2 regions of the Bacillus sp. GW823-FHT06A10 genome follow, and region 2 is predicted to be linked to the other one. Evidence: predicted binding sites of a transcription regulator. Region 2 holds the regulator's gene; the other holds the start of a gene.
The links. Region 2 encodes LexA, which represses DNA repair genes until DNA is damaged. Its sites were predicted from a motif close to CGAACATATGTTCG; they were not measured.
Positions count from the first base shown of each region.

Region 1: the regulator LexA is predicted to act here: its motif matches at 5,307-5,320, upstream of ruvA (Holliday junction DNA helicase RuvA).

Region 1 is NZ_JBXAHT010000002.1:420,743-431,437, reverse strand. Features, by position in the region: gene AC1Q8M_RS17015 (DUF421 domain-containing protein) at 1-379, opposite strand, end outside; gene AC1Q8M_RS17010 (TIGR04086 family membrane protein) at 483-866, shown strand; gene yajC (preprotein translocase subunit YajC) at 903-1,163, opposite strand; gene tgt (tRNA guanosine(34) transglycosylase Tgt) at 1,191-2,330, opposite strand; gene queA (tRNA preQ1(34) S-adenosylmethionine ribosyltransferase-isomerase QueA) at 2,343-3,395, opposite strand; gene AC1Q8M_RS16990 (DUF2905 domain-containing protein) at 3,415-3,615, opposite strand; gene ruvB (Holliday junction branch migration DNA helicase RuvB) at 3,612-4,613, opposite strand; gene ruvA (Holliday junction DNA helicase RuvA) at 4,619-5,236, opposite strand; gene AC1Q8M_RS16975 (iron-hydroxamate ABC transporter substrate-binding protein) at 5,425-6,369, shown strand; gene AC1Q8M_RS16970 (BofC C-terminal domain-containing protein) at 6,381-6,911, opposite strand; gene AC1Q8M_RS16965 (hypothetical protein) at 7,342-7,776, shown strand; gene AC1Q8M_RS16960 (YhcN/YlaJ family sporulation lipoprotein) at 7,810-8,454, opposite strand; partial or broken gene safA (SafA/ExsA family spore coat assembly protein) at 10,323-10,473, opposite strand.
Region 2 is NZ_JBXAHT010000001.1:2,905,384-2,916,078, forward strand. Features, by position in the region: gene phnE (phosphonate ABC transporter, permease protein PhnE) at 1-605, opposite strand, end outside; gene phnE (phosphonate ABC transporter, permease protein PhnE) at 605-1,399, opposite strand; gene phnC (phosphonate ABC transporter ATP-binding protein) at 1,396-2,169, opposite strand; gene AC1Q8M_RS14665 (phosphate/phosphite/phosphonate ABC transporter substrate-binding protein) at 2,265-3,203, opposite strand; gene AC1Q8M_RS14670 (bifunctional metallophosphatase/5'-nucleotidase) at 3,388-4,971, shown strand; gene AC1Q8M_RS14675 (DUF896 domain-containing protein) at 5,012-5,251, opposite strand; gene AC1Q8M_RS14680 (YneB family resolvase-like protein) at 5,297-5,953, opposite strand; gene lexA (transcriptional repressor LexA) at 6,095-6,715, shown strand; gene AC1Q8M_RS14690 (DUF4097 family beta strand repeat-containing protein) at 6,807-7,610, opposite strand; gene AC1Q8M_RS14695 (DUF1700 domain-containing protein) at 7,611-8,153, opposite strand; gene AC1Q8M_RS14700 (PadR family transcriptional regulator) at 8,146-8,469, opposite strand; gene glnA (type I glutamate--ammonia ligase) at 9,088-10,422, opposite strand; gene glnR (transcriptional repressor GlnR) at 10,471-10,695, opposite strand, start outside.

The DNA of each region.
Region 1 (10,695 bases), on a different contig from region 2:
CAACTCCTTGTTCCCTTAATTGCATCATTAAATCATCTATATTATACCGTTGCTTTCTCATCTTCTTTTCATCAATCTTCCCCGCGTTTACAAGAATAGCTGGCTCACCTTCTATTAAATGCCGAAAGCGTTGATACTTTAGGGAAATGACTGACAAAATAATTTGGATGCACATAAGAAAAGTCATCGGAACTAATTGATGCCAAAGTGATTTATCGGTATTTTCAATTGCCACTACGGCCATTTCTCCAAGCATAATAAATACGACTAAATCTAATACACTTAGCTCTCCTATCTCACGTTTACCCATAAGACGAAAAATAATTAAGATGATGATATACAAAAGCATTGTCCGTCCAATTATTGATATCCATTCCATTTCTACATCTCCTTTTTTACGTATAGACTCCCCTATAAAAAAGAAACTAGTCTAACTTGGGCAAAAGGAAAATATGCTTGTATTAAAAAGGGGGAATGCATAAATGGATGGAACGAAAAAATTATCAACTGCAATTGGCTTCGGTATTGTTACACTACTAATTCTCGCATCTATTACTAGTATGATTATGGCTCTTTTATTAAAGTTTACAAATATAAATGAAGGGACATTAACCGTTACTATTTTTATACTCGCTCTTTTATCTATGCTTATGTCTGGATTTACTGCCGGCAAAAAGGCTCAAGGAAAAGGTTGGCTAGTAGGTTTCACAACAGGGCTCACATTCACTATACTCGTCTTTTTAGTTAACTATTTAGGCTTTTCTCAAACCTTATCGAACTCACAATTACTTTATCAATTAGCATTAATGGGGGCGAGTACACTCGGTGGTATTTTCGGTGTAAATATGTCAAAGCAAAGTAACTAAAAAAGGCCCTGCACATTTCATGCAGGGCCTTCCACATTAGTTTTTCACAACTTCACGAATCGCATTGCGATCGAAAGTTAAGTGTGAACCACCAGATTTAATAACGATTTTCGTCTCATCTACTGATTCGATTGTACCGTGTAAACCACCGATTGTTACGATAGCATCACCTTTTGCTAACTCACTTTGCATTTGAGCAACTGCTTTTTGACGTTTTTGTTGCGGGCGAATTAATAAGAAATAGAAAATCGCAAACATCGCAACGATCATAACGATATTCATCATACCTGCATTCATCTTTTGTTCCTCCTTTTAAATTATGTATTAGAAGTTTTTAGCATTCGGTTTATTAAAGCCATACTGTTCAAAGAACTCTTCGCGGAAATCGCCAAGACGGTCTTCACGAATAGCTTGTCTCACCTGCTCCATTAAGTTTAACAGAAAATGAAGGTTGTGATAAGACGTTAAACGAATTCCGAACGTTTCATCACATTTCATTAAGTGACGAATATACGCACGTGAGTAGTTTTTACATGTGTAGCAATCACAGTTTGGATCAAGCGGACCGAAGTCTCTTGCGAATTTCGCATTTTTTACAACGAGTCGACCTTCACTTGTCATACATGTACCATTTCGAGCGATACGAGTTGGAAGTACACAGTCAAACATATCAATACCACGAATTGCACCATCGATTAATGAGTCAGGAGAACCTACACCCATTAAGTAACGAGGCTTATTATCTGGAAGAAGTGGTGTTGTAAACTCAAGTACACGGTTCATAATATCTTTCGGTTCACCAACAGATAAACCACCTACAGCGTAACCAGGGAAGTCCATTGAAACAAGGTCTTTCGCACTTTGACGACGAAGCTCTTCGTACTCCCCGCCCTGTACAATACCGAATAAACCTTGATCTTGCGGACGTTCATGCGCTTTTAAGCAACGTTCTGCCCAGCGGCTCGTACGCTCTACAGATTTCTTCATATATTCAAAAGTAGCCGGGAATGGTGGACACTCATCAAATGCCATCATAATATCCGAACCTAATGCATTTTGGATTTCCATCGCTTTTTCTGGTGATAAGAATAATTTATCTCCATTTAAGTGATTACGGAAGTGAACGCCTTCCTCTTCAATACGACGGAAGTCACTTAAACTGAATACTTGGAAACCACCAGAGTCTGTTAAGATTGCACGATCCCAGTTCATAAATTTATGCAAGCCGCCTGCTTCACGAATAATTTCATGACCTGGACGTAGCCATAAATGATACGTATTACTTAAAATAATGCCAGAATCCATTGCTTTTAATTCTTCCGGTGACATTGTCTTAACTGTCGCAAGTGTACCAACTGGCATAAATGTTGGTGTATCAAATGAACCGTGCGGTGTATGCACACGACCTAAACGGGCACCCGTTTGTTTACATGTCTTAATAAATTCATAACGAATTGCTGTCATAACTTACTCCTTTTATTTGTTTCTCATTTTAGCGTGAGATGCAACGAACATTGCATCACCGAAGCTAAAGAAACGATATTTTTCTTTTACTGCTTCATTATAAGCATGAAGTACATTATCTCTATTTGCAAATGCACTTACAAGCATGATTAATGTTGATTTCGGCAAGTGGAAGTTTGTAATTAAACCATCAATTGCTTTAAATTCATATCCCGGATACATGAAAATATCTGTCCATCCAGAAGCGGCGCAAAGCTTACCATCATGATCTGTTGCAATTGTTTCTAACGTACGAGTTGATGTCGTACCTACAGTAATAATACGTCCACCATTCTCTTTCACACGATTTAATAATGCCGCTGTCTCTTCAGACATATGGTAATATTCTGCGTGCATATGGTGTTCTTCAATCGTGTCTGCAGAAACTGGTCTAAATGTTCCAAGCCCTACGTGAAGTGTAATGAATGCCAACTGAACGCCTTTTTGCTTTAACTTCTCAAGTAACTCTTCTGTAAAGTGAAGTCCCGCAGTCGGCGCTGCTGCTGAACCGATTTCTTTCGCATATACTGTTTGATAGCGATCGCGATCTTCTAACGTCTCTTTAATATATGGAGGAAGTGGCATTTCCCCAAGTTCATCTAAAATTTCATAGAAGATGCCGTCATATGAAAATTCAAGCTGACGTCCACCTTGATCTGCAGTTCCTGTGCAAGTTGCTTTTAATTTCCCTTCGCCAAAAGAGATAACGGTTCCTTCTTTTACACGTTTCGCTGGCTTTACAAGCGTTTCCCACTTATCGCCTTCTTCTTGTTTTAAAAGAAGTACTTCAATGTGCGCGCCTGTATCTTCTTTCACACCGTGCAAACGAGCAGGCATAACTTTCGTTTCATTTAAAACTAAGCAATCCCCCTCATGTAAGTAAGAAAGAATGTCCGTAAAATGTTTATGCTCAATATCACCTGTTTCACGGTCTAACACCATTAATCTTGATGTTTCACGCTCTTCTAACGGGACTTGTGCAATAAGTTCTTCTGGTAAATGAAAATCAAACAGATTTATATCCATAGCTATATCCACCTATTTCTTATTTAAATCGATTTATTATATACATAATAAAAGATAGTACAATACTTAACACAATACATGTAATGATAGGAAAATAAAAGGTAACGTTTCCTTTTTTCACAAAAATATCGCCTGGAAGCCTGCCAATGAACTTCCAAGCTAATCCAACAACGATGAGTAAGATTCCCGCTGTAATAAGCATTTTGGGCATCTCCATCATACTTTTGGCATCTCCATTCCGAAATGTTCATACGCAAGCGGCGTTACAATTCGGCCCCTTGGCGTTCGTTGTAAAAAGCCAATTTGTAATAAATACGGCTCATACACATCTTCAATCGTATGAGATTCTTCTCCAATTGTTGCTGAAACCGTTTCTAATCCAACTGGACCACCACGGAATTTCTCAATAATACCAAGCAGTAATTTATGATCAATATGATCTAGACCTAATTTATCTACTTGCAGTAGCTCTAATGCCATTTGCGTAATTTCCATCGTAACCGTTCCGTTACCACGAACTTGCGCGAAATCACGTACACGTCTTAAAAGACGATTCGCAATACGAGGTGTACCACGAGCACGTCTTGCAATTTCTAATGCAGCTAACGAATCGATTTCAACTTCAAACACTTCTGCTGTACGTTCAACAATCGCAGAAAGCTGATCTACTGTGTAATACTCTAACCTTGAAAGTACACCGAAGCGGTCACGAAGCGGTGCCGATAATGCTCCGGCGCGTGTCGTTGCTCCAACTAATGTAAATGGCGGTAAATCTAGGCGTACAGAACGTGCTGAAGGCCCTTTTCCAATTACGATATCAAGGCAAAAGTCTTCCATCGCAGGATACAATACTTCTTCAATTGATCTATGCAAACGATGAATTTCATCAATAAATAATACATCCCCTGGCTGAAGCGCTGTTAATACAGCAGCTAAATCTCCTGGTCTTTCAATCGCGGGACCTGAAGTTGTTCTAACATTAACGCCCATTTCATTTGCAATAATATTCGCAAGCGTCGTTTTACCAAGACCTGGCGGTCCATATAAAAGCACGTGATCTAACGTTTCTTCACGCATTTTCGCTGCTTCAATAAATACTTCTAAATTATGTTTCGCTTTATCTTGGCCAATATACTGACGGAGCGTCTGTGGCCGTAATGAATATTCTAAATCCGCATCTTCATATGCAGATTCCCCTGAAAGGAGACGTTCGTCCATTATACTCACCTCTTACCATTTAGTAAAAGACTAAGTGCCTTTTTAATATACTGATCCGTCGTTAATGATTCTTTTAATAACTCTGGTACAACGCGAGAAACTTCGCGTTCTGCGTATCCAAGTGCGCGCAGAGCTTCCAGTGCCTCATCAAGCTCAGCTGATGAACCTTTCTTCTCATCAAAACGTTCTGTGTCTGAGAATAAATCCACAAATGCATCTGGTACGACATCTGCTAGTTTTCCTTTTAAATCTAAAATCATTTGGCGTGCTGTTTTCTTTCCGACGCCTGGGAATTTCACTAAAAACTTCTCATCTTCATGCTCAATCGCTTGAACGACCTGTCCTGTTTGACCAGAAGCTAAAATTGCAAGAGCGCCTTTTGGCCCAATGCCAGACACGCCTAACAACTTTGTAAATAATAAACGCTCTTCACGTGTTTTAAACCCGTAAAGTGCCATAATATCTTCTCTCACATAATGATATGTATAGACACGGATTTCTTGCTTACTTCTTTGAAATACATACGGATTCGGTGTGAAAATTTGATAACCAATTCCATTATGGTCAATTACGACATATTCCGGCCCTACATACTCCACGTAACCTGTAACATATTCAAACAAAATACGATCTCTCCCTCTTAAATCATGTATTCCATTTTAACATATTTAATGATAGAAAAGCGAGACTGCCCCAACAAATGTTCTCCACTTGAAACTTCTGTTATTTTCCATTGACAGAAAGGTTAAAGCACCTTAATATACAGAGGTCGATAATGATTATCAATACTAATTAAAGGGGTTACATCAGGATGAAACGTAAGCTATTTATTTTATTTACTATTATGCTTGTTGTTCTTTCTATCGTTGGCTGTTCTTCTCAAAAAGAAGAATCGAAAGCAAAAGAACAACCGAAAACAAAAGTTGTAAAACATGCTAAAGGTGAAGCTACAATTCCAGTAAATCCAAAGAGAATTGTTGACTTATCTGGATCAACAGAAGAACTATTACTTCTTGGACACAAACCTGTTGGTACAGCAAATACATATAAAGATAAAATCCAAAATCACTTAACAGACAAATTAGATGGAGTAAAAGCAGTTGGTTGGTACTGGGCACCTAAAGTTGATTTAGAAGCTGTTACTGCTTTAAAACCAGACTTAATAATTTTAAACAACCGTCAATTAAAAATTTATGATCAACTAGAAAAGGTTGCACCTACAGTTGTTCTAGAAACAAACTTAGAAGACTGGCGTGGTAAGTTTAAAGAAGTAGGTAAGCTATTTGACGAAGAGAAGAAAGCAGACAAATGGATTGCAGACTACGATAAGAAAGCAGACTCTTTATCTAAAAAAATTAAAGAGAAAACAAAAGATGAGAACTTTATGTTCGTTGCAGTTACACCTCAAAACTTCCGTGTATACGGCAGCTTCGGATACGGTGACATCATCTTTAACGACTTAAAACTTCCTGCAACAAAAGGTACAGATTTAAAACAAACGATGGCGCAAGTATCACTAGAAGGTCTAGTTGCATTCCAGCCTGATCAAATGTTTATTGTAAACTTCGGCGGCGAAGCTGATAAAGTGTACGAAGACTACAAAAACAGTGCTGTTTGGAAAGACAATAAAGCAGTTAAAAATAATCACGTATATGAAGTATCAAATGAAGTCTTCAATACGAAAGCATTCAATCCAATTGGAAAAGATATGCTAATTGATGAAATCGCAAAAGAAATTTTAGCTAAAAATAAGTAAGAAAAAGCAGCTCACCATGAGCTGCTTTTTTTCTTATTTTGCACTGCGTATTGTTTCATTTTTTCAATCGTCTTTACAAAACCTTCTTTTGATTTAATCCGAATACCACGCTTCAATTTCGCACGCTCATAACTCTCAAGCTTTTTCATATCAATTTGAAAGAAAGAATGGATCGCATTATCACTTTTTGGCACACCTTTGAAAATTTGTAATATCCCTTCCTCTGAAACACCAAAATATCCGCTCGTTTTCAATAACGGAGAAATATCATCAACTTTCTTTTGTAATACGATTTGTACATCATCACGATCAACAAGTTGCCATTCTTTATATTGCTGTAAAAACTTTTCTAAATCCGCTACTTTTTCTGTAAGTATTTCCTCACTTACTTCTCCATCAACATACATACGCTCTAATAAAATTGTAACCTCAGGTTCTTTTTCCGTTACTTCTGGTACTGGCCCTTCCGCCTTCACATTCGTTTCATAAACGAAACAAAACATCATAACGAAAGCTTGCATCGCAATCAGTATCCATTTCATTTCCGTTCACCTCTTTTAGGCAAGATCATACTTTCATTAGTAGTTTTTCCGGAAATGGGGGTTTTATCCATATTACATTTCTTTCGAAAAATAAAAAATGCAGATAAGGGTTTACCTCATCTGCATGTATCATTTACTTTTATATAAAATGAAAGACGCCTGCAAAGCAGGCGTCTTGATGCGTTTACGGCGAGAGACCAGGCGACCACATTCGCGTGTTTAGCACTTAAGCATATCTCTCGTCTTACGTAAATTAGCTCATCGCTTTGTTAATATAACATTAATAAATTATAAGTGCAACATGTTTATAAAAATATTTTATTCCCTCTTTTATCCAACTGAATAATATGTAAATTATAAATTGATAAAAGTAATATATATGTTACAATTAATATAACAGCGAAATCATAATAAACAGGAGATGGATATTGTGAAAAAAATAAAGGATGAACGTCTCATTCTGAAAACATTAAAAAACATACGTATTGCCTTTCTTTTTCAATCGCTTGGTATAATTGGCATTTTAGGCTATATCGGATTCACTGAAGGAATGGATCAAATTACGAAATCTCCATTATGGCTATTATTTATTCTTACAAGTATCGTCCTTAGTTATTTACAGTTAAGTGTTTCAATCGATGTAGAAGAAAGTGAAAAGGAAATAAAGTCAACTCCTTATTATAAACTTGTCTTCCGCTCCCTTATTGTAGGAATCGTTATGGCTATTATTTATATTATTTTCAGTCCAGAAAGACCACTGTTTGAAGCTATTTTAACAGGTAGTATTCTTTTCATATGCTTTTTAGTTTCTTACTCCGTTAGTTATTTTATTAAAAAACGTCGTTTACAAGACAACGATGAATAAAGAGGAAGGGCTCACCCTTCCTCTTTTGTTTTGTTATCGCACTGTACCAGTTAAACCGTAACGAATGTCTCGGAACATATTCACTATGTCACGATTAAAATCGTTTGTAACTGTACCGTTACGTAGACGCGTACTCATTGCATCGACACGAGTAAACATATCATTTCTTACAGAAACATATACGTTTCTGTTTCCAACTTCATTTGAAACCGCTTGACGAATTTCGTTCGCCATCGCCGTTTCATTTGTCACTGTGTTACGTGGTTTTACCGCAATCGCTACATCGTTTCCATATACAACTGTAGACACACGGTCTACGTTATTCATACGTTTCACACGATTTGTTATTCTTTCAGCTGTTTTACCATCATTGTTAATGTATGAATTGTTCATTGTAATATTACGAGTTGGATGCGGATTAGCAATTTGTCCATTGTAATTTACATCTCGATAATAATTGTATCCTGTATCGTTACGACCATTTCTATATGTTACATAATCTGTATAACGATCATTACGTGTCACATTATCACGATACTGGTGTGTATCATTATAAGATGTACGTTCGTAATTGTAGTTACGTCCATCCATTGCATTGTTATCTTTCGGTGTACCACATGCAGCTAATGCACTGGTAACTAACAAAGAAGCAGCAATCACTTTTACTTTCGTATTCAATACAAAAACCCCCTCTGTTAGAATGAGCTTCTCTACTGAAAAGCTCCCTCTTATGATGAGTAACAGAGAAGGTTTTTACACTGTTAATATTTCACTGGGAATTTTCTAGCACTTCATAAAAAAACTGCATTTTCTTAATTAACACGAATGCAAAAAAGCGGGAATACTCCCGCCTTTTTAAACTTCTTCGTCCTCTTCTTCTGAAACGGGCTCTCCAAATACATTTGGTGGATCTGGTTGATAATACATCGTTCCTGGCTGTGGTGCATATGCAGACTGAGTTGGTTGATAATATAAAGGATTCGCATATTGCGGACCACCTGGTTGTGGACTATATAGTCTACTTTCTCCTCCGCATCCACAATCTTCCTCACCCTGCACAAGCGGCGGCATATTATTATCCATTGGCATCATATTCGGATTTGGCATAGACGTATATTGTGGTCCAAACGGCGCTCCTTGCTGATATGGCATTTGATATGGATTTGGTTGTTGATAATACGGATTCGGCGGCATCATGGGCTGTTGATACGGCATTTGATATGGCATCATATTCGGTGGTTGATTGTTATCCATTATCGGCATTATATTCGGCATTTGATTGTTATCCATTATCGGCATCATATTCGGCATTTGATTGTTTTCCATAATTGGCATCATATTCGGCATTTGATTGTTTTCCATTATCGGCATCATATTCGGCATTTGATTGTTATCCATTATCGGCATCATATTCGGCATTTGATTGTTATCCATTATCGGCATTATATTCGGCATTTGATTGTTTTCCATAATTGGCATTATATTCGGTGGCTGGTTGTTATCCATAATTGGCATTATATTCGGTGGCTGGTTGTTATCCATAATTGGCATTATATTCGGTGGCTGGTTGTTATCCATAATTGGCATTTGAATATTTGGCATTTGAATATTTGGCGGTATGACTTGTGGAATAACTACATTTTCTTTCGATACATTTGGTGATACTATATTCCCTACGTTTTCTTTCTTTACTTGTGGTGACACTATATTCCCTACGTTTTCTTTCTTTACTTGTGGTGACACTATATTCCCTACGTTTTCTTTCTTCACTTGTGGCGATATTATATTCCCTATATTCTCTTTCTTCACTTGTGGTGACACTATATTCCCTACATTTTCTTTCTTCACTTGTGGTGACACTATATTCCCTACATTTTCTTTCTTCACTTGTGGTGACATTATATTTCCTACATTTTCTTTCTTGACTTGCGGTGACACTATATTCCCTACATTTTCTTTCTTCACTTGCGGCGTTATTATATTACCTACATTCTCTTTCTTCACTTGCGGCGATACTATATTATTTTTTTTCGTTTGCGGAGAAATGATATTGTTAGGTTTCATTTTACTAATTTGAGGAGCAATTAACTCGCTTCCTTTTTTTATTACATCTGAAATTTTATATTCTTTTTTCGGTTTTATTGGTGGTTGTGGCGGCTGTGGCAATACATTTACCGAAAACTTCGTGTTTTCTTTTTCCGCCGGTTTTTGTTTTTCTATCACAGGTGGTTTTTGAATAACAGACGGTTTTTCAACTGGTTTCTCTTTTTGAATTGGCTGTTCTTTTTGCACCTCTTTTTGCGGTTTCACCTGTACTTCTTTTTGCGGCTTTACCTGCATTTCCTTCTGCGGTTTTACTTGCACTTCTTTTTGTGTTTGTTGCATAGCTGGCTGCTGTGTAATTGGTGCTGATTGATACGTAACTTCTTCTTCATCTTCTATTCCAAGCGGAGTTGGTGTTGCTGCAAATTCTTTTTGCTGCACTTCTTTTACGTATTGCTTTGGAGGCGCTGAACCTGCTCCAGCCTGTTGTTTCATGTGAATACTCTTTGATGGCACTTTAATTTTCATACCTGGCATGATTAAATCTGGATTACTAAGTTGTGCATTTGTTTTTTTCAACGTGTCAAAATCCACTCCGTACTTTTTCGCAATTTTCCAAAGGGTATCCCCTTTTTGCACGATATGAATTTTCAAATTTTCCCCCTCCTGTATAACTTATCTATAAGTAACAAATCTCATGAAGTAACTCTTTCTAAATAACATTAACTTCTTTTCACTTTTATCACTTCTTCGATTTTCAATATCATTCGAAGTGGAATAAGCATAAAGAACCACAATGATTTCTTCAAAACAATGTATGCCCATTTTGTTCTTGTTATGATTATATGTATGAAAAAAAGCAACGGGAATACCGTT
Region 2 (10,695 bases):
TACGATAGAAAATCTGGTAACACTTGTGGTAACACTGCATACCAAAGTATTTGAAAACGGTTTGCTCCTGTTGCTAGCAACGCTTCCGTCGGTCCTTTATCTATGTTTTCAATTCCTTCTGAATATAGTTTCCCTAACATTCCAATAGAATGTAATCCTAAAGCTAATACTCCTGCAAAAGAGCCTGGACCAACAGCTTTTATAAATAAAAGAGCCATAACTAATTCAGGAAACGTACGAACAAAACTAAGTACAAATTTCCCAGATCCTGAAGTTAATTTTCCACTACTCATATTCGTTGCCGCCCAGAAGGCAAACGGAACAGATAAAAATGCAGAAATAAATGTACCTAATATCGCAATTGCCAACGTATCAATTAATCCATGCAATAAATCTTCACCATCTGGCAAAGATACATACGACCAGTCTGGATTTAATATCCCTGTCATAATTGCTTTCGTGATTTCACCTGCTGTGTCCTTTATCCCTTCTAATGGTACTCCTGAAAAGGCCCATACATATACAACTGTAAGTGCTATTAAAATAATCCAGCGATATATACTCGGTTTCTTCGGTTTTGGCACAATCATCGTCGTTCTATTCATTATAGTTTCTCCCGCAACAATGTACTAATGTAGTCAATTAACAAAACAACAATAAGGGTATAGATAATTATAGAAGCAGTTTGTTGATATTGTAAAAATCCAAGTGTACGATCATAATATAGTCCAATACCACCTGCTCCTACTAAACCTAGAACAGCCGCTGCACGTACATTCACCTCAAATGTATATAGTACATAGGAAACAAAGTGTGCTTTTACTTGTGGAATGACTCCATAAACAATCCATTGTACCTTAGTAGCCCCTACAGCTGTCATCGCTTCTAGTGGGCCAGGGTCAATTGATTCAATTGATTCATACAACAATTTCGCTACAAGTCCAATTGAAAAAAAAGTAAGAGCCAAAATACCTGGAAGTGGCCCAATTCCAAAAATCGCTACGAAAATAGCCGCCAATAATAAATCTGGTATTGTTCGTATAAAATTTAAAATCATTCGAGCTAGACTGTATAAAAATGTGTTAGTAAACACATTACTTGCTGCAAACAATGCAAGTGGAATAGCTAAAATCGCTCCTAAGGTCGTCCCAATAATCGCCATACGTATTGTATCTAACATCGCTGTTGTAATAACTTGAAAATAACTCCAATCAGGTGGCACCATTTCTTTCAATAGATCTACGATATTTGGAAAACCGTCTACCAATTTTGAAAATGATGCATCTACTTGTACACTACTACTCCACAGCATTAAAATAACTAAAATAAACGTTAACATATGTTTCAATTTACTCGGCGGCTTCGGTATTTCATTTGAATATATCGTCACGTCATTCATTTTACTGCCACCTCTAATAATTCGCTTTTCTGAGCAACGTCCCCATAAATTTCAGCAAATTTTTCATCCGTTGCTTCTTCTACTAAACCGTCAAAAACAATTTCTCCTGCATGTAATCCGATAATGCGTGTCGCATATTGTCTAGCCAAATCAATAGAATGTAAATTTACAATTGTCGTGATTCCAAAATCTTCATTAATTTTTTTCAAATCATCTAGCACTTGCTTTGTCGTAAGTGGATCTAACGATGCAACAGGCTCATCTGCCAATATGATTTTTGCTTCTTGCGCCAATGCTCTAGCTATCGATACACGTTGCTGTTGTCCTCCTGATAATTCATCAGCACGCGCATATGCTTTTTCTAAAATATTCACTCTTTTTAATGCTTGAAATGCGAGCTCCACATCTTCTTTCGGAAACAAACCTAACGTTGTACGTAATGTGGAATGATATCCAACACGACCAGCTAATACATTTTTTAATACTGTTGATCGCTTTACAAGGTTAAAACTTTGGAAGATCATACCGATATCCCGGCGCATACGCCTTAATCCTTTTCCTTTCGCAGAAGTAATAGACTCACCTTCAATAATGATTTCTCCTTCGGTAATCTCATGAAGACGATTTACGGATCTGAGAAGTGTAGATTTTCCAGCTCCGGATAATCCGACCATTACAATAAACTCACCTTTTTGAATCTTTAAATTTATATTATTCAATCCCCTTGTGCCATTCGGATACATTTTGGAAACATTTCGAAACTCTATCACACATCTTACCTACTTTCAATGTATTATCAATAACTAAAAAACGGCAAACTAACTGAAATCTCACACCTTCCAGCTAGCCGCCATTTCACTATGTATTATTGCGTCTTCACTGTCTTTCCATATTCACGAACAATATCAAATTTACTATCATCAGATTTAATATATCCTTCATGAGAATATACTTCTTTAATGATTTTACGGCCTTCCTCATTTTTTCCAATTTCAATGAAAGCATCTTGTAATTTCTTGCTCCACTCTGCATCTAAATCCGAGCGTACAGAAATTGTATCGTTCGGAATTTTCTCAGTAAATTTCACTATTTTCGTTTGATCAAATATATTCGGATAATCCTTTTTTACAATATTACGAGCATCTTGGAATACAACAGCTGCATCTACATCACCATTTAAAAGAGCAATAAGTGACTGATCATGCCCTTTTAATGTAACAGGTTTCACATCCTTTAGCGGATCAATTCCCTCTTTTAATAGAACAGCTGCAGGCCATACATATCCTGCTGATGATGTTACATCTTGATAACCAATTTTTTTACCTTTTAAATCTTTTACACTATTTATATTAGAGTCTTTTTTAACAACAAACTCAGATTTATAATAATCTACTAAATCTTTTGTAGGAGCTCCTGTTTCATCCTCTACTCCAAAACGTTGTGCTTGCAAAATTACATTTGCAGCCTTCTTTTCATGTGCTAATACGTACGCTGTTGGCGGTAAAAATCCTACATCTACTTGTTTAGATGCCATCGCTTCTACAATTGTATTGTAGTTAGTTGAAATACTAACTTTTACCGGAATATTTAATTTATCGCTTAATAGCTTTTCCAATGGTTTTGCCTTTGCCTCTAACGTATCCGCATTTTGAGAAGGAACAAATTGAACATTTAAGGTCTTTGGTACATAACCTTTTTTCGTATCTTCATTTTTACTTGCACTGGACTCTTTCGTCCCGCAGCCACTTAATAATCCGGCCGCTAGTACAACTGTTGTACTCATTGCAAAAACTTTTTTCAACATATTAATGCCTCCATTTTTCTTGTTATAAAATAACCTTCCGTAAACATGAAGAAATATATCACATATTTTGATACACAATTGGGTATTTACAGAATCTTTACACATTCTATACATTCACATCAAAATTCACTTCACATATTTGATATGATTAATTGGAAGATAACAATAGAAAAGGTGAGTCATATTGGAACAAAATCAAACTGTAACTTTAAACATCTTATTAACAAGCGATATACATGGCACTGTTTATCCTATTCACTACCAAGATAACTCCCCAGCAGAACTTGGTTTAGCTAAAATTTCTACTCTTATAAAAAAAGAACGTTCCCAAAATACAAACGTTCTTTTAATTGATAATGGCGACTTTATTCAAGGAACACCATTTACTTATCATTACGTTACATACGAAAAAAACAAAAAAAATCCAATGTCCTTATTAGCGAATTACTTACAATATGACGCTGCAATTATCGGCAATCATGAATTTAATTACGGGATGAATATATTAAATAATGCTGTGACTACTGCGAACTTCCCGTACCTATCAGCAAACATATTAGATAAAAACATAAACAAACCCTATTTCGGAAAACCTTATTTAATCAAACAGATTGAATCCAATATAAAAATCGCTATTTTAGGGGTAACAACACATTACATCCCAAATTGGGAACAGGCCCATCACATTAAAGATTTACTATTTGAAGATGCATTAAAGACTACAAAAAAATGGGTTTCTTATATTCGCGAACATGAGAAACCCGATTTATTAGTCGTAGCCTATCACGGTGGATTTGAAAAAGATTTACAAACCGGGGAACCTACTGACGTGTTAACAGGTGAAAACCAAGGATATGCAATGTGCCATGAAATTGAAGGCATAGATCTTTTACTAACAGGTCATCAACACCGAGAAATTTCTCACACAATGGCTAACGGTGTAACAATTTTACAGACCGGATGCAATGGACACTCAGTCGGCAAAGTAAAAGTAACATTCGAAAAAACGAAACGTAAATGGGTAAAAAAAGAGAGCTCTTCTGAATTATTATCTGTACAAGGAATTGAAGCGGACCAAGATGTACTTTCATTGGTAGCCGATTACGAAGAGAAAACACAAAAGTGGCTTGATCAACCTATTGGAATCATTCAGGGGGACATGCAAATTTCAGATGCTATGCAAACTCGTTTGCACGATCATCCTTTTATCGAATTCATAAATAAAATACAGATGGATATAGCTAAGGTATCAATTTCTTGTACAAGTTTGTTCCATAATACATCTCCAGGTTTCCCGGAACATGTAACAATGCGTGACATCGTTTCTAATTATATTTATCCAAACACATTAAAAGTAATTAGAATAACTGGAGCTGATATAAAAGCCGCTCTTGAACTCTCTGCTTCTTATTTCACATTAAAAACAGATGGATCCATCATCGTAAGTCCTACCTACATAGAACCAAAACCACAACATTATAATTATGATATGTGGGAAGGGATTTCATATGTATTAAACATTTCAAAACCAATTGGTGAAAGAGTAGAATCTTTACAGCATAACAGTGCTCCTCTTAATATGAATGAAGAATATGAAGTTGTAATGAATAATTATCGTGCAAGTGGCGGGGGAAATTTCTTTATGTTTCAAAACAAACCGGTAGTAAAAGATATACCCACAGATATGTCTGAACTTATCGCTAATTATATATTGGAACATAAAACGATAGAAGCAACCGTTAATAACAACTGGAAAGTTATTAAATAACGATTTTTACAAATAAAAAAAGATGGGCTTCGCCCATCTTTTAATTTAATTTTGCATTATCTTGCTTTTTTAAAGCTTTTAATTTCGTCGGTGTAACATCTGTACCTTCTTCGTTAACAACTTTAATTCCTTTAAGTTCGTTTAACATATTTTGACGAAATCCTTTTAAATATTGTTCACGTAGCGATTGACGCTCACGTTGCTCTTCTTCAGTTAAACCTTCAGCTTTTGCTTTTTTCGCTAAGAAGTTAATGCGTTCAACGAGTTCGTGATTAATCATCTCGAATCCCCCTTCTAATCAAAACTGATTATTATCATACAATAGTTACTCTTCTTTATCAAGCAATTGCTTCGTATACTCTACATATCTACGATGTACAGTCGCCTTTGAAACATTATGACCAAATCCACGTAATGTTGCTGCAATTTCTTCAAACGTGAGTTCACTTTTTCGCAAACGTACAATTTCCTCAATTGGCACTTCTTTTTTCTCTCTTCCTACACTTAAATGACGATTTTTTAAATTATTTTCTGGACGATAACCTTTTTCTACTGCACGTTGCATACCTCGTTTAATTTTCAAATTATGAATCTTTCTTTGATATTCTTCAACAATACCAATAATATCTAATACCATCGAATCAGAATCCGACAATTGTAATTCACCATTATGTGTATGCGTATATACTTTTATGCCTTCTTTATGTAAACAATGCATTAATGCGATCTTCGCATTTCCTCTACCAAGGCGCGTTTCATCTTGTATAAGTAACACATCAATTTGTTCGTCTCGAATTGTATCCAGCACCTCTAATATACCGTCACGTTCAATTGTATATCCACTAGCCTGCTCTTCAATCACCTTAGTAACATTCATTTGATAGCGCTCAGCTAAATGCAATAATTCATCTTTTTGACGTAATAATGATGTTTCTTGCGCTTCTTTCGTTGTACTCACACGTGCATAAATAATTGCATTCATTTTGAACCCCTCTTTCTCCCTATTATTTCCCTATAGTGTAACATAAATCCGCCATTTGTTCGAACTTATGTTTGTAGAATGTTTTTTCACATGTTATACTTATTAATAAGAAAAATGAAAGAAAACGAGGTGTTAGAAAACATGGAAAAGTTAACGAAACGCCAGCAAGACATTCTCGACTTTATTAAGCTAAAAGTACAAGAAAAAGGATATCCACCTTCCGTACGTGAAATTGGTCAAGCAGTCGGCCTCGCTTCTAGTTCTACAGTGCACGGACATTTATCACGATTAGAAGAAAAAGGATACATTCGACGCGATCCAACAAAACCACGTGCCATTGAAATTTTAGGTGAAGACCGAATGGATACGGAAACACAATCTGTTATTCAAGTTCCAATTGTCGGAAAAGTTACTGCCGGTTTACCAATTACAGCGGTTGAAAGCGTAGAGGAACATTTCCCACTTCCAGCTAGTATTGTTGCTGGAGCAGACCAAGTGTTCATGTTACGTATTTCTGGAGATAGTATGATTGAAGCTGGTATTTTCGATGGAGATTTAGTTGTTGTTCGCCAACAACAGTCTGCATATAATGGTGAAATTGTAGTCGCTTTAACAGAAGATAACGAAGCAACTGTTAAACGTTTCTATAAAGAAAAAGACCATTTCCGTCTACAACCAGAAAACTCTTCATTAGAACCTATCATTTTAAAACAAGTGTCAGTTATCGGGAAAGTAATTGGCGTATATCGTGATTTACATTAAAAATAATAAAAAGAAGATAATTACCTTATTTATATACGGTAATTATCTTCTTTTTTGTATTTTGATAGATTTCCATACATTCTATTTCTTATTAACGAGTTTCAATCGTCACATCTCCCGCAGCCGTTTTACCGCTAATCTTTTTACTACCATTGCCAATTGTTACGTTATTATTTTCTTCATTAAAAATTGTTACATCTCCGGCAGCACTTTGCCCAGTAATTACCGCATCTTGTGGTTTTTCCGATAAAGTAATATCTATGTCTCCCTCAGTTGAACTTGCTTCTAGATTATACTTGGAATCATGATCTCGAATATTTATTTCCCCACTTTTTGTTTTTGCGGTCACTTTCCCTAATACCTTCTTAAAGTTCACCTCACCAGCTTTTGTCGATCCTTCCACATTCTTAGCCGTTACTTGTTTCAACTCTACTTCTCCAGCAAGTGTTCTAACACTTACGCTATCACTTTTCACATCACTCATTTCGATTTGTCCAGCAGATGAATTTACTTTTACATCTTGATAAGAGCGTTCAGGCACAAGGAGAGTCAATTTAGACGTTTGAAACCTAAAATCATAAAAAGAAAAATCAAATGAAGCACCTTTTTCTCTTTCCCCAATAATTTTTAATGTGTCACCATCTTCTGCAATACGAATCTCTTGTTTACGTACATCTCCTGATTGCTTTACATAAAAAGAAGAATCAGGAGATTTTTGGATAACAATATCTCCGGCATCTAACTTAACTTCTATATTTTTTAATGTTTCGTTTTTAATTACATCTTCTTTATCGCCTTTTTCAGCAGTTTGTACTGCTTTTTCATATGTTTGGGAAATTCCTATTACTCCAATAATGATACAAGCGATAGCGATTAAAAATAGTTTTTTCATCATTTACTCTCCTTTTATCATTTTGAAGTTCCATATTACATATCGTACACACAATCTCTTAAACCACTTTGTACTATAAAAAGCGATAATACATAACAATAAACCTACTCCAACAAACGTTATACTAACGAAAAGATCCAACCATATAAAAGTACCCATAAATACTTTTCCAATAACGAAAAATGGTGTTACTACACTAGCAATACCACCAATCCAAAAAGAAAATATAAAAGCAACAATTGCGACTAACGGGCCTAACACAATAATAAAATTAAACAAACTAAGTCCAATCGCTGCCATAACAGCTCTTGTCACATTTGAAGTCGATGGATTTTTTTTCATTTCATCGAAGCGATACATCGCAAGTAACTCTTTTGCGATTACTTTCGGAGAACCAAGGCCCTGAATTATTTCTGATTCAGTTTTCCCCTCTTCTAGTCCAAACTGAAAGTGCTCTTCATAATCCAATAAAATATCTTGCCTCTCTTCCTCTGGTAACTTTCTAAGATAACTTGATAATTCTTTAAGAAACCCTTCTTTACTCATCCCATTCCACCCCTTCAATAATTTCTTGTACCCCTTTCGCAAAATCACGCCATTCTGTTACTAACAAATGAAATTGCGTCTCCCCTCGCTCTGTTAATTGATAATATTTACGAGGTGGCCCTTCCGTAGATTCCTTTAAATACGTTTGAAAATACCCTTCTTTCGTCAAACGACGTAATAAAGGGTATACTGATCCTTCCGATATTAAAAATTTATTAGAGATTTGCTGAACAAGTTCATAACCGTAACTATCTTTACGTTTTACAAGTGCTAATACACAAAGTTCAAGCACACCTTTTTTAAACTGAACGTTCAAGTGCCATCCTCCTTCCCTATCTTAGTACTGTTCAATACACGGTACCTGATTTATCCATAATATACCACTTAGTATTGTTTATTGCAAGGTACTAAGCTATATTTATTCCCTAAATTTAGAAAATGAACTAACGAAATTCTGAATAAGACTGTGTTATAACTGAGCATCATTACGTTAATATCATTGAGTAATAATCTGATTCACAAGCCACAAACTTATAGCCTTGCAGATGAGGACATAAAAATCATCGCTCGCGTTGTACAAGGCAGTAAAGAATTATTAAGTTTTAGCACAAGTGATTAAAAAAGATAAGATCAATTCTTTTGAAAAGATTTTCTTAGTAACATGATTCAAAATAACCAAAAACAATCCATTATCTAGTAGTTAACATATCCAATAACTTCACTAAAAAAGCCCTGATACCGTAGTATCAAGGCTTTTTCATTTCACAAATTATATAAAACTTACATTTATCTGATAATGTTTTTCTATGATATCACTACTTGTTATTAATTATTGGCTTTTATGTGGCTGTTTTTCATTTTGCAACCATATAAAATTGTAATAATAGGGAATTAAAAAACCCTTGATACGAGTTGTATCAAGGGTTCAAGCCTCTTAGTAAAGAGACATATATTGATCGCGTTCCCATTGGTGAACTTGTGTTCTAAAGATATCCCACTCAATCTCTTTCGCTTCGATGAAGTGCTCAAGTAAGTGTTCTCCTAGTGCACCGCATACTACTTCATTAGATTGTAATGTAACTAACGCTTGCGCTAATGTTGCTGGTAAGTCAACGATACCTGCTTCTTCGCGCTCTTCTTTTGTCATTACATAGATGTTACGGTCTACTGCAGCTGGTGGAGTTAATTTGTTTTTAATTCCATCAAGACCTGCAGCTAATAATGTAGCCATTACTAAATATGGGTTTGCAGCTGGGTCAACACTACGTACTTCTACGCGTGTACTAATACCACGAGATGCAGGAATACGTACTAACGGGCTACGGTTTTGTGCAGACCATGCTACGTAACAAGGCGCTTCATATCCAGGTACTAGACGTTTATATGAGTTTACAGTTGGATTTGCTATCGCTGTAAATGCTGGTGCATGTTTTAAAATACCTGCGATGAAGTGACGAGCATCATCACTTAGTTGTAAGTCACCGTTTGCATCAAAGAATACGTTCTCACCATTTTTAAATAATGATAAGTTACAGTGCATACCTGAACCGTTCACACCGTATAGTGGTTTCGGCATAAATGTTGCGTGTAAACCATGTTTACGAGCAATTGTTTTTACAACAAGTTTGAATGTTTGAATGTCATCACATGAGCGAATTGCATTTGCATATTTAAAGTCAATTTCATGCTGCCCTGGAGCAACCTCATGGTGAGATGCTTCAATTTCAAATCCCATTTCTTCAAGTTCAAGAACGATATCACGACGACAGTTTTCCCCTAAATCCATCGGCGCAAGGTCGAAGTATCCACCGTTATCGTTTAATTCTAATGTTGGATTTCCTTTTTCATCAACCTTAAATAGGAAGAATTCTGGCTCTGGTCCAAGATTGAAGTCTGAAAATCCTAAAGCTTCCATTTCTTTTAACACACGTTTTAAGTTGTTACGTGGGTCTCCATCAAATGGAGTGCCATCTGCATTGTAAATATCACAGATTAGTCGAGCTACTTTACCTTTTTCAGCTGTCCAAGGGAAAATTACCCAAGTGTCTAAATCAGGATATAAATACATATCAGATTCTTCAATACGTACGAAACCTTCAATCGAAGATCCATCAAACATCATTTTGTTATCAAGAGCTTTCGTTAATTGTCTCACTGGAATCTCTACGTTTTTAATTACCCCTAAAAGGTCCGTAAATTGTAAACGGATATACTTTACATTCTCTTCTTTCGCCAAACGGAAAATATCTTCTTTTGTGTATCTAGACATTATAAATTCCTCCTTAGTCCCTCTAATCGCCTTCAGAATCAGTTATCTTTAGTGAAAAAATCTTGAAATGTCACCTTGTCGCAATGAAGTTCGATTGAATCTACCTGTATGTTGTAGTTCATCTCGAAGTATTTTGCGAAGCTCAGTTTTTGAAATTTCTTTCGTTTCTTCTTTTACTTTCACTGCTTCTGTTTGATTTTCTTTCATTAGTAACACTTGCTTAATACCAGCCATATTCAAGCCTTGATCTAACAAATCTTTAATCTCTAACAA